DNA from 4 places in the Halomonas sp. A3H3 genome. Region 1 is predicted to be linked to each of the others. Evidence: predicted binding sites of a transcription regulator. Region 1 holds the regulator's gene; each other region holds the start of a gene.
The links. Region 1 encodes sigma-54, which starts transcription at its own class of promoters, with help from an activator protein. Its sites were predicted from a motif close to TGGCACNNNNNTTGCTNT; they were not measured.
Positions count from the first base shown of each region.

Region 1 (3,630 bases):
GGAAGTGGAAGCCGACCGTTTAGATCTTGATCAGCGGGCAGGCACAGCTGTTTATACTGGGGATGTGGACATTCGCCAAGGCGAAATGCAGCTGCGCGGCGAGCGGGTAGAGATCGAACGCAACGACGCGGGCGAACTCTCGACAGCCACCGCTACCGGTGAGCGCGCCTACTTGCGCCATCAAGGCGAAGGGCAAGAAGGCCCCACGGAAGGCTGGGCGCGGCGGATTATTTATCACGTCGCCGAGCGTCGCGTAGAGCTGATCGACCAAGCCGAACTGACCCAGCAAGAGGACACCTTTAGTGGCGGTCGCCTTGAGTATTTTATTGACCGAGAAGTGATTCAAGCGCGCTCTGACGTTGATGGCAGCGAGCCCCAGCGCATACGCATGACCCTTCAGCCTGAACAATAGGGAGCCTAGCTGTGGCCACTGCTGACACTGCGCCGATCAAAACCCTTTATGCCCACCACCTGGCTAAAAGCTACAAACGCCGCCGAGTGGTCAAAGACATCAATCTGGAGATATCCCAAGGCAGTGTCGTTGGCCTTTTGGGCCCCAACGGCGCGGGCAAAACCACCTCATTTTATATGATTGTTGGGCTGGTCAAATCCGACGCTGGCAAGGTGGGTATCGACGATGTGGATTTAACGCGCGCCCCCATGCACGAGCGCGCAGCCGCGGGGATTGGCTATCTACCTCAAGAGGCGTCTATTTTCCGCAAACTCTCGGTTGCCGAGAATATTATGGCGATACTCGAGACCCGCAAAGAGCTTAACCGCAGCGATCGCGAACAGCGCCTGGAAGCGCTACTCGAAGACTTCCATATCACCCATATTCGCGACAACCTGGGCATGAGCCTTTCGGGCGGCGAGCGCAGGCGTGTAGAAATAGCCCGCTCGCTAGCCACAGAGCCCGCTTTTATTCTGCTCGATGAGCCTTTTGCGGGCGTTGACCCCATCTCGGTAGGTGAGATTAAAACCATCATTCGTGCACTGAAACAGCGCCATATCGGCGTGCTGATCACCGATCACAACGTGCGTGAAACACTAGACATTTGCGATATCGCCTATATCGTCGGCGATGGGCAAATCATCGCCAGTGGCTCGCCCGCCTCGATTCTCACCAACCAAAAAGTAAGGGATGTGTATTTGGGCGCCGATTTTCGCCTGTAATGTTTTTGCCTTAATCACCCCTAAATAGCGCTTTAAAACAACTTTACGACCAATGGCATGCTTATTGCACTTGCGCCAAGCACTCACTCGCACTAGGGTGGAGCATTCTGATTAACGAGTGGTTCTCAGATGGTCATGAAAGCTTCTCTCCAACTGCGTATCGGCACACAGCTGACCATGACGCCCCAGTTGCAGCAGGCCATTGCGCTGCTGCAACTCTCTACGCTGGATCTTCGTCAAGAAATTCAGCAGGCCCTCGATGCCAATCCCATGCTGGAGCAGGAAGATGAATTTAGTGAACAGGCTGTCAGCGAGCCTAAGGAAGAAGAGTGGTCAGAGAGCATCCCTACTGAGCTCTCGGTAGATAGCGACTGGTCAGATACCTATCAAGATATGGGAAGCCAGGGGGGCAGCAGCGAAGGCCCCGACTTTGAGCGCCAGGCAGCCGGGCAGAGCCTTCATGGCCACCTGCTGTGGCAACTCGCCATGACCGATTTTAGCGCTCGCGAGCAGCTTGTCGCGGAAAGCTTAATCGACGCGCTAGACGCCAACGGCTACCTGACCCAGCCGCTCAACGACATCCGTGAAGGGCTTCGTGCCCAGGGCATTGACGGGCTAAGCCAGCGCGAAGTGGAAACCATTCTACTCAAGCTCCAGCAGTTTGAGCCGACCGGCATATTTGCCCGTGACTTGCGTGAGTGCTTGATGCTGCAGCTCGCAGCTCTCCCCGATGATACGCCACTGCTGGTTCCCGCCCGCCGCTTGGTGCGGCAGTTTCTCGAAGCGCTTGGCAAAGACGATATGCGTCTGCTGAAACGCCGTCTAGGGCTCGACGACGAACAGCTGGCCGATGTCATCCTGCTTATTCGCAGCCTAGACCCACGCCCAGGCAGCGCCTACGGCGACACCGATGACAGCTATGTCACCCCCGATCTAGTCGTCCGCCACGATAATGAAGGCTGGCATTTAGAGCTCAACCCCGAGGCCCTGCCACGGCTGCGCATTCAGCCCGACTACGCCAGCTTGATTAAGCGTGCGGATAAAAGCGATGACAACCAGTTTCTCAAAGAGCACTTGCAGGAAGCGCGCTGGTTGATCAAGAGCCTCTCTAGCCGAAACGATACGCTGCTGCGTGTTGGTCGCGAAATCATTACCCGCCAGATTGGCTTTTTAGAGCACGGCGAAGAAGCCATGAAACCACTGATACTGGCCGACATTGCCGAAGCCGTGGAGATGCACGAGTCGACTATTTCACGGGTAACGACGCAAAAATATATCCATACACCCCGTGGTGTGTTTGAACTCAAATACTTTTTCTCAAGCCAGGTGAGCGGTCAAGATGGCGACAGCCACTCCAGCACCGCCATCCGTGCACGACTCAAGAAACTGATTCAAGAGGAGCCGCCCGGCAAGCCGCTTTCAGACAGCCGCTTAGTGACGCTATTAGGCGAAGGAGGGATTCAAGTGGCGCGTCGTACGGTGGCGAAATACCGTGAAGCCATGGGCATTCCCTCTTCCAGTGAACGGCGTCGTTTGCGCTAACTTCGTTAACGTTTCAGGGAAACTCTCGACAAGGGCTTTGCAACGCGGCAAAAAGGGTTACAATCGAAGTACAGTCCGATGGATAAGGAGCACGTCAATGCAAGTAAATATCACTGGTCATCACGTAGAACTGACTGACGCCTTGCGTGACTATGTCAACGAAAAGCTTGAGCGTGTAGAGCGCCATTACGACAATATAACTACGGTGCAAGTCACCTTATCAGTGGAGAAAGAGCGCCAGCAGGCCGCCTGTACGCTGCACGCCGCAGGTGCTGACTTACATGCGGAAGCCCTAGACAGTGATATGTACGCCGCTATCGACGCACTAGCGGACAAAATCGACCGTCAACTCGTTAAACACAAGGAAAAAGCACAAGCTCGCGCCCAAGGCGCCGGTGTGCGTTAATTCAATGACGTTGGAAACCATACTCCCCCCGGAACGCGTTCTGTTCGACGTCCCCGGGGGCAGCAAAAAAAGGGTGCTGGAGTTTTACAGCACCTTTATCGCCCAAAATATCCCCAGCCTGGACAGCCAAGAAGTGTTTAGCCGTTTAATCGGCCGCGAGCGCTTAGGTAGTACGGGTATTGGTAACGGCGTGGCTATTCCTCATGCGCGTAGCCCCCACTGCAACGCCCCTATCGCTGGATTTTTGAAACTGGCTGAAGCGATCGATTTTGACGCTATCGACGGCGACCCGGTAGATCTGGTGTTTGTCCTGTTGGTACCCGAAGAGGCAGATGACACGCATCTCTCACTGCTGGGTCAGGTAGCGACCATCATGAATGATGCGGACACGCGCCAGCAACTGCGTAAAGCAGCCAGCCAGCGCGAACTGCTTGAGCTGATTACCGCCAAAATTCGCGAGCAATCAGCGGCCTAAGGGTCTGAAACCCTGTTCAGGGCAGATCACAGCA
Region 1 covers NZ_HG423343.1:5,106,101-5,109,730, forward strand. Annotated here, with positions in the region: gene lptA (lipopolysaccharide transport periplasmic protein LptA) at 1-412, shown strand, start outside; gene lptB (LPS export ABC transporter ATP-binding protein) at 424-1,173, shown strand; gene HALA3H3_RS23235 (RNA polymerase factor sigma-54) at 1,303-2,715, shown strand; gene hpf (ribosome hibernation-promoting factor, HPF/YfiA family) at 2,813-3,121, shown strand; gene HALA3H3_RS23245 (PTS sugar transporter subunit IIA) at 3,126-3,596, shown strand.

Region 2 (3,630 bases), 3.6 Mb from region 1:
GGCAACGCGCTCTTTGCCGGTTCCCGACTCCCCATTAATCAACACCGTGATGTGGGAGTGCGAGAGGCGACCAATGGCACGGAACACCTCCTGCATGGCGGGCGCTTCACCGATAATTTCGGCGTTCAAGCCTTCCGGCACGGTCACCGGACGCTGGCGTTCACGGGCGTGAGCCACGGCGCGACGTACCAGCGCCAGGGCCTCGTCAACATCGAACGGCTTGGGCAGGTATTCAAATGCCCCGCCCTGATACGAGGCCACGGCGCTGTCCAGGTCGGAGTGCGCGGTCATCACGATCACCGGCAGGTCAGGATGCGCTTCGCGTACCCGGGACATTAGATCCAGCCCGTCGATACCTGGCATACGAATATCGGTAACCAGCACGTCGGGTGGGTTTTCCAACAAACGTGTCAGGGCAACGTCGGCGCGCTCGATACACTCAACGTCAAGGTCGGGTTGCGCCAAGGCGCGCTCCAGCACCCAGCGGATAGCGCGGTCATCATCGACAATGACCACCCGCGCAACATCATTACGTGCAGCCTCAGTCATGACGCTTCTCCGGTGAAATTAATAACCATGGGAATCAGTAAACGAAATTCGGTGTGTCCAGGACGTGAATCGCATTCAATCAATCCTTGATGTTGGTGCAAAATCGACTGGGCAATAGAGAGCCCAAGGCCGCTGCCTTCCGCGCGTCCCGACACCATGGGATAAAACAGTGTTTCCTGCAGCGTATCGGGAATGCCGGGGCCGTTATCGATCACGGCGACTTCACTGACCAGCCGGTGACGTTCGGCGCCAAGCGTAAACTGGCGACGGGCACGGGTGCGTAGTATTAAAGTGGGCTCCGGCGTTTGTGCATCGCTCATGGCCTGTACCGCATTGCGCGCCACATTGAGCACCGCCTGAATCATTTGCGATTCATCGCCGGAAAGATCGGGCAAGCTGGGGTCGTAATCACGGCTGATTGTCACACTAGGGTGTTCGGCAATCAGCAGCGCCCGCACTCGCTCCAGCACCTTATGGATGTTGACTGGCTCGTGTTTAAGCATCCGGTTAGGGCCGAGCATGGAGTCGACCAGGTCGCGCAGCCGATCCACCTCTTCAACAATGATATGGGTATATTCGCGCAGCGCCGGGTCGTCTAGATCACGCTCTAGTAGCTGTGCTGCCCCGCGAATGCCACCCAGCGGGTTTTTGACTTCATGGGCGAGCCCGCGGGCGAGCACCTTGATGGTCTCCTGGCGTGTGGTTAGCGCCTCTTCTCGGGAGATCTGCATCAGCCGATCCCGCGGCTCTACTTCCAGTAACAGCTCATCGTCGGATAAGGGCGTCACCGTGTAGTCCACCGTGAGCGGTTCGCTATTCAACGGGGTAATGCGTGCTTCACGCTGGGTATAGGGGTGAAACGCATCCCGCGCCTTGGCCAATACTTCGTCAATGCTTACATCCCCGCCAAGTAGCGTATCCAGGCTGATGCCGTGAACACGGCTAAGGCTGACCGCTAACAACGCTTCAGCGGCAGGGTTCATCCATCGCACACGCAGTTCGCCGTCTAGCAGCAATACCGCTGTGGTGAGATGCTCAAGCAAACGCTGATGCATGGTGGTGTCCTGAAAAATCGCGTCTTCCATCGCCGATACAGACCTACAGGTGGATGATCAATGAGGGAGCTGCAAAAAGCGCGCCAACTATACGTTTATGTCCATTTGCACGGCTTGCGGGCATCGCAGCGAAAGAGCGCGAATCGTTTTAGCGCACTTGCCGTGCCAAATGCTCCTGCTCATGCACCACTTTAGTGCACCCAGGTTTTGGTAGGTAATACTTAGGGCTGTTTTTTTGATCGCGTTTATTAAAGCGCTCTTAAGGAACCGTAATCGTCACCGCTGCCGTGCGGTGCTGTAAACGCTGGCTGCTCTCCAGCATTCTGCCTGGATCTCGTGCCCCCTTGCGGCAGGCACGTTAACCAGAAGACATCGCTGTGCGCGCTTTCTGGCTAATCTCGCCATTCACCAACAGCCGTACCTGATGGTCGTCGCGCAACGGTGGCGCAATAACCACCTCCACCACGGTCATTCCCTCTTCCACCTGTGCGCCTTGCTGGGGCAGAGCGATGGAAAAGTGGTCGCAGGGCATAAAGGGCTGCTTGGGTTATCGGTAAAGGTAACGTTGCCGTGCTGATCGGTCACCCGATACACCGCCTGCCCGAACGCCGTGCCACCCACTCCCCCACGCCCAAGAGAGCTACCAGCACACTGCTCATCGCCCCTCTGGCACGCTTCTCAGCCTCCCAGCAATAAAAAAACCCCGCCGTAGCGGGGTTCTATTGGCAATCATTGTTACCACCGCCTGGCTGATAGTAACAGCCAGAGGCGAGGAACGCTGATTAGCAGCTGTACTTAACAGCTGTACTTAACAACTGTAGTACATATCAAACTCGATGGGGTGAGTGGTCATACGAATACGCTCCACTTCTTCCATCTTGAGGTCGATGTAGGCATCGATCATTTCGTCGGTGAACACGCCACCTTCGGTCAAGAACGCACGGTCAGCGTCGAGGGCTTCCAGTGCTTGATCCAGGCTGTGCGCCACAGTCGGTACTGACTTGCCTTCTTCTGGCGGCAGGTCGTACAGGTTTTTGTCCATGGCATCGCCAGGGTGGATCTTGTTTTTGATACCGTCGATACCCGCCATCAACATGGCAGAGAACGCCAGGTAAGGGTTGGCAGTCGGATCAGGGAAGCGCGCTTCCACACGCTTGCCTTTCGGGCTGGCGGTGTAAGGAATACGGATTGAAGCCGAACGGTTGCGGGCACTGTAGGCCAGCATGACCGGCGCTTCAAAGCCAGGAACCAGACGCTTGTATGAGTTGGTAGAAGCGTTAGTAAAGGCGTTCAGGGCACGGGCGTGCTTGATGATGCCGCCGATGTAGAAAAGCGCCATTTCAGACAGACCAGCGTACTCGTCACCGGCGAACTGGTTGTTGCCATCTTTCCAGAAAGACTGGTGAACGTGCATACCCGAACCGTTATCACCGACCAGCGGCTTCGGCATAAAGGTGGCCGTTTTGCCATACGCGTGGGCCACGTTGTGGATCACGTACTTCATTTCCTGAACTTCGTCAGCTTTCTTCACCAGCGTGTTGAACTTAACGCCGATTTCGTTCTGACCTGCGTTGGAAACCTCGTGGTGGTGTACCTCGACGGTCTGACCAATCGCTTCCAGGGTATTACACATTGCGCCACGAATATCGTGGAAGCTATCGACCGGAGGAACCGGGAAGTAGCCGCCTTTAACGCGCGGGCGGTGGCCAAGGTTGCCGCCTTCAACGACACTGTCGGTTGCCCAAGCGCCTTCGTCGGAGGTGATTTTGTACATGGAGCCCTGGATATCAGACTTCCAATGCACTTCGTCAAAAATAAAGAATTCAGGCTCAGGACCGAAGAACGCGGTGTCGCCCAGGCCAGTAGACTGCAGGTAAGCTTCTGCGCGCTTAGCGATAGAGCGCGGGTCACGATCATAGCCCTGCATAGTGGCCGGCTCGATGATGTCACAGCGCAGCACCAGCGTCGCATCTTCGGTGAAGGGGTCAAGGTAGCCCGTACCATCTTCCGGGCGCAGAATCATGTC
Region 2 covers NZ_HG423343.1:1,496,821-1,500,450, forward strand. Annotated here, with positions in the region: gene ntrC (nitrogen regulation protein NR(I)) at 1-549, opposite strand, end outside; gene glnL (nitrogen regulation protein NR(II)) at 546-1,604, opposite strand; gene HALA3H3_RS27295 (hypothetical protein) at 1,963-2,136, opposite strand; gene HALA3H3_RS27740 (DUF4124 domain-containing protein) at 2,073-2,225, opposite strand; gene glnA (glutamate--ammonia ligase) at 2,413-3,630, opposite strand, start outside.
Region 2: a site for sigma-54 is predicted at 1,673-1,690, ahead of glnL (nitrogen regulation protein NR(II)). Genes of this name have one in related genera too.

Region 3 (3,630 bases), 2.8 Mb from region 1:
CAAACCGTCACGAGGACAGTTGACCAAGGTTACATCGTCAGAGATGACAGATAGGCAGGCTGGTCGATGATATCCGCCACATAATGCAGCCTTTCCTCCCAGTCCTCTCTTGTCAGTTGACCACCGAAGCACAAGCGCAGAGCTTCAGGGGGATGGTTGTCGGTACTAAAAGCAGCGCTGGCAACCGCACTAACGCCATGTGAACGTAATTGCACCGCCAGCTCTGAAGGGTTCCAGCCAGAGTGCTTGGGCAGCTTGAGCCATAGGTGGAAAGCACCTTTGGCAGACACGATGCGCTGACGTCCCAGAATCTTCTCGGCTATTTCAAGGCGGGCAATGGCCTCGATACGGATCGCTTTAAGCATGGCATCTGCCGTCCCATCGGTTATCCACTCAGTGACCAGGGCGTCAATCAGCGGGCTGGACATCACCGAGGTGGCTCGAAGCGCCCCAGCGGTTCTCTGCGCCTGTCGCTTGGTGGGGGCGTGTAGGAATCCTGATCGCAAACCGGGGCCAAAACACTTGGCAGTCCCCGTCAGATAGTAAGTGAGCTCAGGGGCCAAGTTAGCAATAGGGACGATCTTCTCTTCGCTGAGCATGGTGTAAGCATCATCTTCAATAATCGGGATGCTATAGCGCAAGGCAACATCGGCCAAAGCTTCACGACGCCCCAAGGGAATAGTCGTCGTCGTGGGGTTTTGGATGGTGGGATTAATGTACAAAACGGCCACTTGACCCTGCTTACAGATATCCTCGAAGGAGCGAACAAGAGGGCCATCGGAGTCACGCTCCAATGAATGCAGGGTCAGCCCGAGCTGGGCCGCAATAGCCTTTAGGCCGGGGTAGACCAGGCTTTCGACACAAATTAGCTGACCTGGGGCTACCAACTGCATCAGTAGCCCAACCAGGCCGCTGTGAATACCGGGGCATATCAAGACCTGTTCCAGTGTCGTGTTGTCCAGCCGCCGATCCAGCCATTGGAGCGCAGCCACACGGTCATGATGGCTGCCACCAAAGGTTTGATAACGCAGCAGTGAGTAAAGATCACGCTGGGCCAACACCGAGATAGCGCTATCGCGTACTCGTTCAATCAACGTCGGTATCGCGGGCTCAATCATTAGGTTCATGGTCATCTCATAACCACTGCTCGGCTTCACTGACACTGCCTTACCTTTAATAAAAGTGCCCGAGCCCGGATGCGAGTCAATCAAGCCTCGCAGCTTAGCTTCGTTATAGGCACGCGCCGCCGTCGTGTAATTGATACTCAAAGCCCCCGCCAGTTCTCTCAGCGGGGGCAGTCGCTCGCGGGGCTGCAGCCGACCACTACCGATATCTTCAGCAATCAATTCAGCGACCAGACGATAAGCTGGCTGGCTGACCTCCTTGTCTAAACGTTTTCGCCAGCGTTCCAGCTCAGATGTATGCATATCTTCCCCGTCGTTAAATAAACATTGTTACCTACTCTTCTTATCGACCAAAACTTATCACTGATGGGCTAAAGATTGCACAAATAAAAAATTGATTGCATATGTACTTAATGGTGCAAAACACACTTTTATTGCACAAATAAGGTGAAAAACACAGTTTTTTTGAAACATTAGCCTTTTATTATTTTTTTAGCCTAAAAATTTGGTCAATTTTTAGGCTTAGAGCGACCTACATGATCGACAATTGATTGGATCAATAAGCATATCAATTGGCACGTCGATTGCTCCGTATTGATCGTACCGCTTGTGTAAGCACGGCGGTTAACGACTCTCCCACTCGCAATAAACGGAGCTTAGACATGCCTACAGTGACGCAACCACTCAACAAGAAAGGCGATTTTCTGGTCGACTACGAAGAGAAGGTTTTTGAAGACGTAAAAGCGAAACCAGGCGAAAAAGCCCTGGTAACTTTTCATACGGTTGCCTTTGAGGGGTCGATCGGCTTCGTGAATATGCTGCAGGCAACGCGTTTGCTGCGTAAAGGCTTTGAAACCTCCATCTTACTGTATGGCCCTGGCGTCACTTTGGGTGTCCAGCGTGGCTTCCCGACCCTGGGCGATGAAGCGTTTCCCGGCCACATGAATTTCAACAATCAGTTGACCAAGTTTATGGCCGAGGGAGGCAAGGTCTACGCCTGCCGCTTTGCTCTTCAAGCACTCTATGGTCATGGCGAACCGTCACTCATTGAGGGCATCCGCGCGATCAATCCACTGGATGTGCTTGACCTCAAGCTGCTTCACGTGCGCGACGATGCACTGATCATCGATACCTGGACTGTCTAAGGGGAGCAGCGGTCATGGCACAAGCAAACATGACAGGAACGACCATAGTGCGGGCCGCTGCCGCTCAGCTTTCTCCCGATCTTGAGAGTGTTGGCGGCACGCTGGTCAAGGTACTGGATGCAATCGACGAAGCGGCCAGCAAGGGGGCTGAGCTGATCGTGTTCCCCGAAACCTTCGTTCCCTACTATCCGTACTTTTCATTTGTCTACCCCGCCGTGGCCTGTGGCGCCGAGCACTTACGGCTGTATGAACAGGCCGTGGTGGTACCAGGCCCGATCACTGATGCTGTCGCTGAGCGCGCTCGCACCCTGAGCATCGTCGTCGTGCTTGGCGTTAATGAGCGTGATCATGGCACCCTCTACAATACTCAACTGATCTTTGATAGCGACGGGCATCTGTTGCTGAAACGCCGAAAGCTCACGCCGACCTACCACGAACGCATGATTTGGGGCCAGGGCGATGCCTCGGGCTTGAAGGTGGTGGATAGCGCCGTGGGCCGTGTTGGCGCCCTGGCCTGCTGGGAGCACTACAATCCGTTGGCACGTTATGCCCTGATGACCCAGCACGAGCAGATCCACTGTAGCCAGTTTCCTGGCTCGCTGGTCGGCCCAGTCTTTGCGGATCAAATTGAAGTAACCATCCGTCATCACGCCCTTGAAGCGGGCTGTTTCGTGGTTAACGCCACCGGCTGGCTAACCGACTCCCAAATCGAATCCATTACCCCCGACACCACGCTACAACGTGCTCTGCGTGATGGCTGTAACACCGCCATTATCTCGCCAGAAGGTAAGCACTTGGCCGAGCCGCTGCGCAAAGGAGAAGGCATCGTCATTGCCGACCTGGATTTCGCCCTGATTACCAAGCGTAAGCGAATGATGGATTCGGTGGGCCACTATGCGCGCCCTGAACTGTTGAGCTTAGCCATTAACGATATGCCCGCCCACTGCTGCCAGCCACTGGCCACTTCCGCTCAGGGCCATAATGCCCAAGGAGATGAAGATGAGTAAGCTCGCCGATCGCTCACGCTTGTTCACCGAACTTCAAACCCATGGCGTACGCCTGCAGGATGCATCACAAGAGCATGTCAGCCGACGGGGCGGCGCTGGCCCTTCTGACCATCAGGCAATAACCATCGATGGAATCACTATGATGGTGCCCGTCTATACCCAGTCGGCATGGCGTTCACCGTTTAGCGTAGTGTCAGGTGATGAAGGGCATAGGCTGACTGAAAACACGATTCCTATGGCCGATATTACCTTTGCAGATACGCCCCACTTCTACGACCTGCAAACCGCTGACGGCGTCCCCTACACGCATATCGCCACCTTGCATAGCCGCGATGTACTGGCCACGACGGTACT
Region 3 covers NZ_HG423343.1:2,337,664-2,341,293, reverse strand. Annotated here, with positions in the region: gene HALA3H3_RS10410 (aminotransferase-like domain-containing protein) at 30-1,427, opposite strand; gene HALA3H3_RS10405 (MSMEG_0572/Sll0783 family nitrogen starvation response protein) at 1,787-2,269, shown strand; gene HALA3H3_RS10400 (Nit6803 family nitrilase) at 2,284-3,276, shown strand; gene HALA3H3_RS10395 (MSMEG_0568 family radical SAM protein) at 3,269-3,630, shown strand, end outside.
Region 3: a site for sigma-54 is predicted at 1,698-1,715, ahead of HALA3H3_RS10405 (MSMEG_0572/Sll0783 family nitrogen starvation response protein). Genes of this name have one in related genera too.

Region 4 (3,630 bases), 1.6 Mb from region 1:
TCCATGGTCACATCAAAGGTGACTTCACACTTATCCGAAAATCCGGTGATGGCCGCGGCGCTACCCGTCGTCGGAGTGGCGGCGAGGGGAATGTGTCCTTCGCCAGCGAATAGACCTGAGGTGGGGTCAAGGCCTACCCAGCCGGCGCCGGGCAGGAAGACTTCGGTCCAGGCGTGCAGGTCGGTGAAGTCCACCTCGCTGCCGCTCGGGCCGTCCAGCGCTTTAACATCTGACTTGAGCTGAATGAGATAGCCGGACACAAAACGAGCGGCGAGGCCCAGATGGCGGAAAATTTGCACCAGCAGCCAGGCACTGTCGCGGCAGGAGCCGCTGGCGAGTGTCAGCGTCTCTTCGCAGCTCTGGACACCGGGCTCCAGGCGCACTAGGTAACCGATGTCATTCTGCAGACGTTGATTAAGCGCGACCAGAAAATCGACGGTGGTAGTCGGTTCACGGGGAACGGCTTTGAGCCACTCCATCAGCCGTGGCCCTGATTCGGTTATTTCAAGATAGGGGCTTAGTTCTTGGCGCAGCGCTTCTGGGTAAGCAAAGGGAATCGTTTGCGCAATGTCGTCCAAGAAGAAATCGAACGGGTTAATCACCGTCATCGGGACGATTAGCTCGACGGCAATGGTTAACTCTTGGCGCGGTTCAGGGAACACCACGCGAGCATTGAAGTTGCCGAACGGATCCTGTTGCCAGTTTAAAAAGTGGTCATCGCCGGAGAGTTTGAGCGAGTACGCTTCGATATGAGTACGGCAGTGGGGCGCTGGGCGCAGTCGAATAACATGGGGCGAAAGACGCACCGGGCGGTCAAAGTGGTAAGTCGTACGATGATACAAGGCAACGCGAATGGTCATGAGCCACCCTCAAAAGAACCGTTATTAACCGGCTGGTCGGTTGGGTTAAGGAATAACCGAACGTTTCGCAAGTATCGTTCCACTTTTACTTTTTTGCAGCCGCTATCTTAACTAAGACGTTTAACTAAAGTGGAAATCGCGTTATGCACCAACTTGATGCCTCTTGCGCGCACCAAGATAGGGCGTAAAGACGTTTTAATTTCCTCGTGCTCTCTGTCAAGTAGCGTTTAAGTAAGTGAACGTTGAAATATCGCAAAAGATGGTACGCATTTTGCTCTCAATTGTTTGATTGTTTTGCACGCGGCAGGCCTACACTGAGCATTGAGGAAGTTGCCGCTTCCACCCCAGCGCCAGGAGAGCGCCCATGAGCCAAGTGAATTGGAATAACTATGCGTGTCGTGATTACTACGATGAGCTGATGGCCGCTCCCGGTCAGCCACGCGAGTCAGCGGGTGAATTGTGCAACATGTTGGCAAGGTTTAGCGCCGAGGAGTTAGCGGAGCGAAAAACCGCGGCGGAGATCGCTATTCGTACCATGGGGATTACCTTCACCGTCTACTCTGAAGGCGCGATGATTGACCGTGCCTGGCCCTTTGATATTGTGCCGCGAATCATTCCCGCCAGTGAGTGGCGTAAAACCGAGGCAGGCCTTAAGCAGCGCGTGCAGGCGCTGAATCTATTTATCGATGACCTTTACCATGATCAAAAAGTCATTAAGGACAAAGTACTGCCCGCCGAGGTGCTGGCACAATCGGTTAATTTCCGCCCCCAGTGTGTTGGCATTAACCCCCCTCACGGCGTATGGGCTCATGTATGTGGCTCTGACCTGGTGCGCGATGGCGACGGGACGCTCTACGTGCTGGAGGATAACTTACGCATTCCTTCCGGTGTCTCCTACATGCTGGAAAACCGCAATGTCACCAAGCGGGTACTGCCGGAGTTGTTCGCCTCAGGCAAGATTTTGCCCGTTGATGACTATGTGGCTCAGCTTTACGACATGCTGGCGGAGATGTCGCCAAGGCCAGGTGATGACCCCCAGGTAGTGGTACTGACTCCCGGGATCTACAACTCTGCCTATTTTGAGCACGCCTATCTTGCCCAGCAAATGGGCGTCGAGCTGGTGCAGGGAAGTGATCTACTCGTTGATGACGATGATGTGGTGTACATGCGCACCGTGGAAGGGCTACGCCGGGTCGATGTTATTTACCGCCGTGTAGACGATGAGTTTCTCGACCCGGAAGCATTTAACCCGGAATCCATGCTGGGGGTGGCGGGCCTAATGCGCGCCTGGCGGGCGGGGAAAGTAGCACTTGCCAATGCGCCGGGGGCTGGCGTGGCGGACGATAAGGTCGTTTACGCCTTTGTTCCCGCGTTGATTCGCTACTACCTCGATCAAGAGCCGCTGATCCCTAACGTGCCCAGCTACTTGTGTATGTTCGAGGACGACCGCCGCTATGTCCTCGACCACCTGGATGAATTGGTAGTGAAACCGGCCAATGAGTCGGGGGGCTACGGTATGCTCATTGGCCCACGCTCAACCAAAGAGACCCGCGAAGAGTTTGCCCGTTTGATTAAGGCGAACCCGCGCAACTATATGGCTCAGCCTACCCTGGCACTGTCGACCACGCCTACGCTGGCGAATGGGTTACCGCAGCCGCGCCATGTGGATTTACGCCCCTTCATTCTTTCGGGGCCAGAAATCCATGTCACCACCGGTGGTCTGACCCGCGTGGCATTGATAGAAGGTTCGTTGGTGGTGAACTCTTCTCAAGGTGGCGGTAGTAAAGACACCTGGATTGTAGAAACCGACGACAAGGCGGCAGCGGCCGCGGTGAAAGGAGCCTAACGCCATGCTGTCACGCGTTGCAGAGAACCTCTACTGGATGGCGCGCTATATTGAACGTGCGGAAGACACTGCCCGTTTGCTGAGTGTCAATAGCCACCTTATGCTCGATTTGCCGGGGCGCCTGCCGTTAGGTTGGGCACCGCTTATCGAAATGACCGGCAGTCTGGAAGCCTTTACCGCACGCCATAAAGACTTTGATGAACGCAATGTGGTGCACTTTTTATGCGCTGATACTGACAATGATATTTCGATTATCTCTGCGCTTGCCAGTGCCCGTGAGAACCTCAGAACCACTCGGGATGTGGTGCCCCGGGAGATTTGGGAAGAGGTTAACCAGCTCTATCTGAGCGTGGCCGATCATGCCGAAAACGGTGTTAGTCCACGCCGTCGCGATAGCTTTCTCAAAAGCGTCATCCGTAGCTGCCAGGCGTTGACGGGCCTGATTGAAGGCACGTTAAGCCATGGCCCTGCGCGTACCTTTATTGAGCTGGGGCGTCAGTTAGAGCGGGCCGATATGACTACTCGCATCGTGGATGTGCGCTCTGCCAGCCTGCTGCCGCAAAACCCTGAAGAGCTGCTGCCGTTTGAAAACCTGCAGTGGATGAGCGTACTCAAATCGCTCACCGCCTACCAAATGTACCGTCAGCAGGTACGCTTACGCGTTCGGGGCCCGGATGTGCTGCGCTTTTTGCTGCAAGATCCTAATCTGCCACGCTCCATTGCCTGCAGCTTGGAGACGCTGGGCCATGAGCTGACGCTACTGCCAAGACAGGATCGACCGGCAGCGACCGTTTCACTGGTGCGCGCCGATGTGGTGGATGCCGATATTCAAGCGCTGGCCCACTCACCCAGCAAGCTGCACCTGTTTATCGACGAACTGCAGATCGGCTTTGCCGCTATCCACGATACGCTTAGCGCAACCTA
Region 4 covers NZ_HG423343.1:3,523,646-3,527,275, forward strand. Annotated here, with positions in the region: gene HALA3H3_RS15665 (transglutaminase family protein) at 1-860, opposite strand, end outside; gene HALA3H3_RS15670 (circularly permuted type 2 ATP-grasp protein) at 1,225-2,706, shown strand; gene HALA3H3_RS15675 (alpha-E domain-containing protein) at 2,711-3,630, shown strand, end outside.
Region 4: a site for sigma-54 is predicted at 1,121-1,138, ahead of HALA3H3_RS15670 (circularly permuted type 2 ATP-grasp protein). Genes of this name have one in related genera too.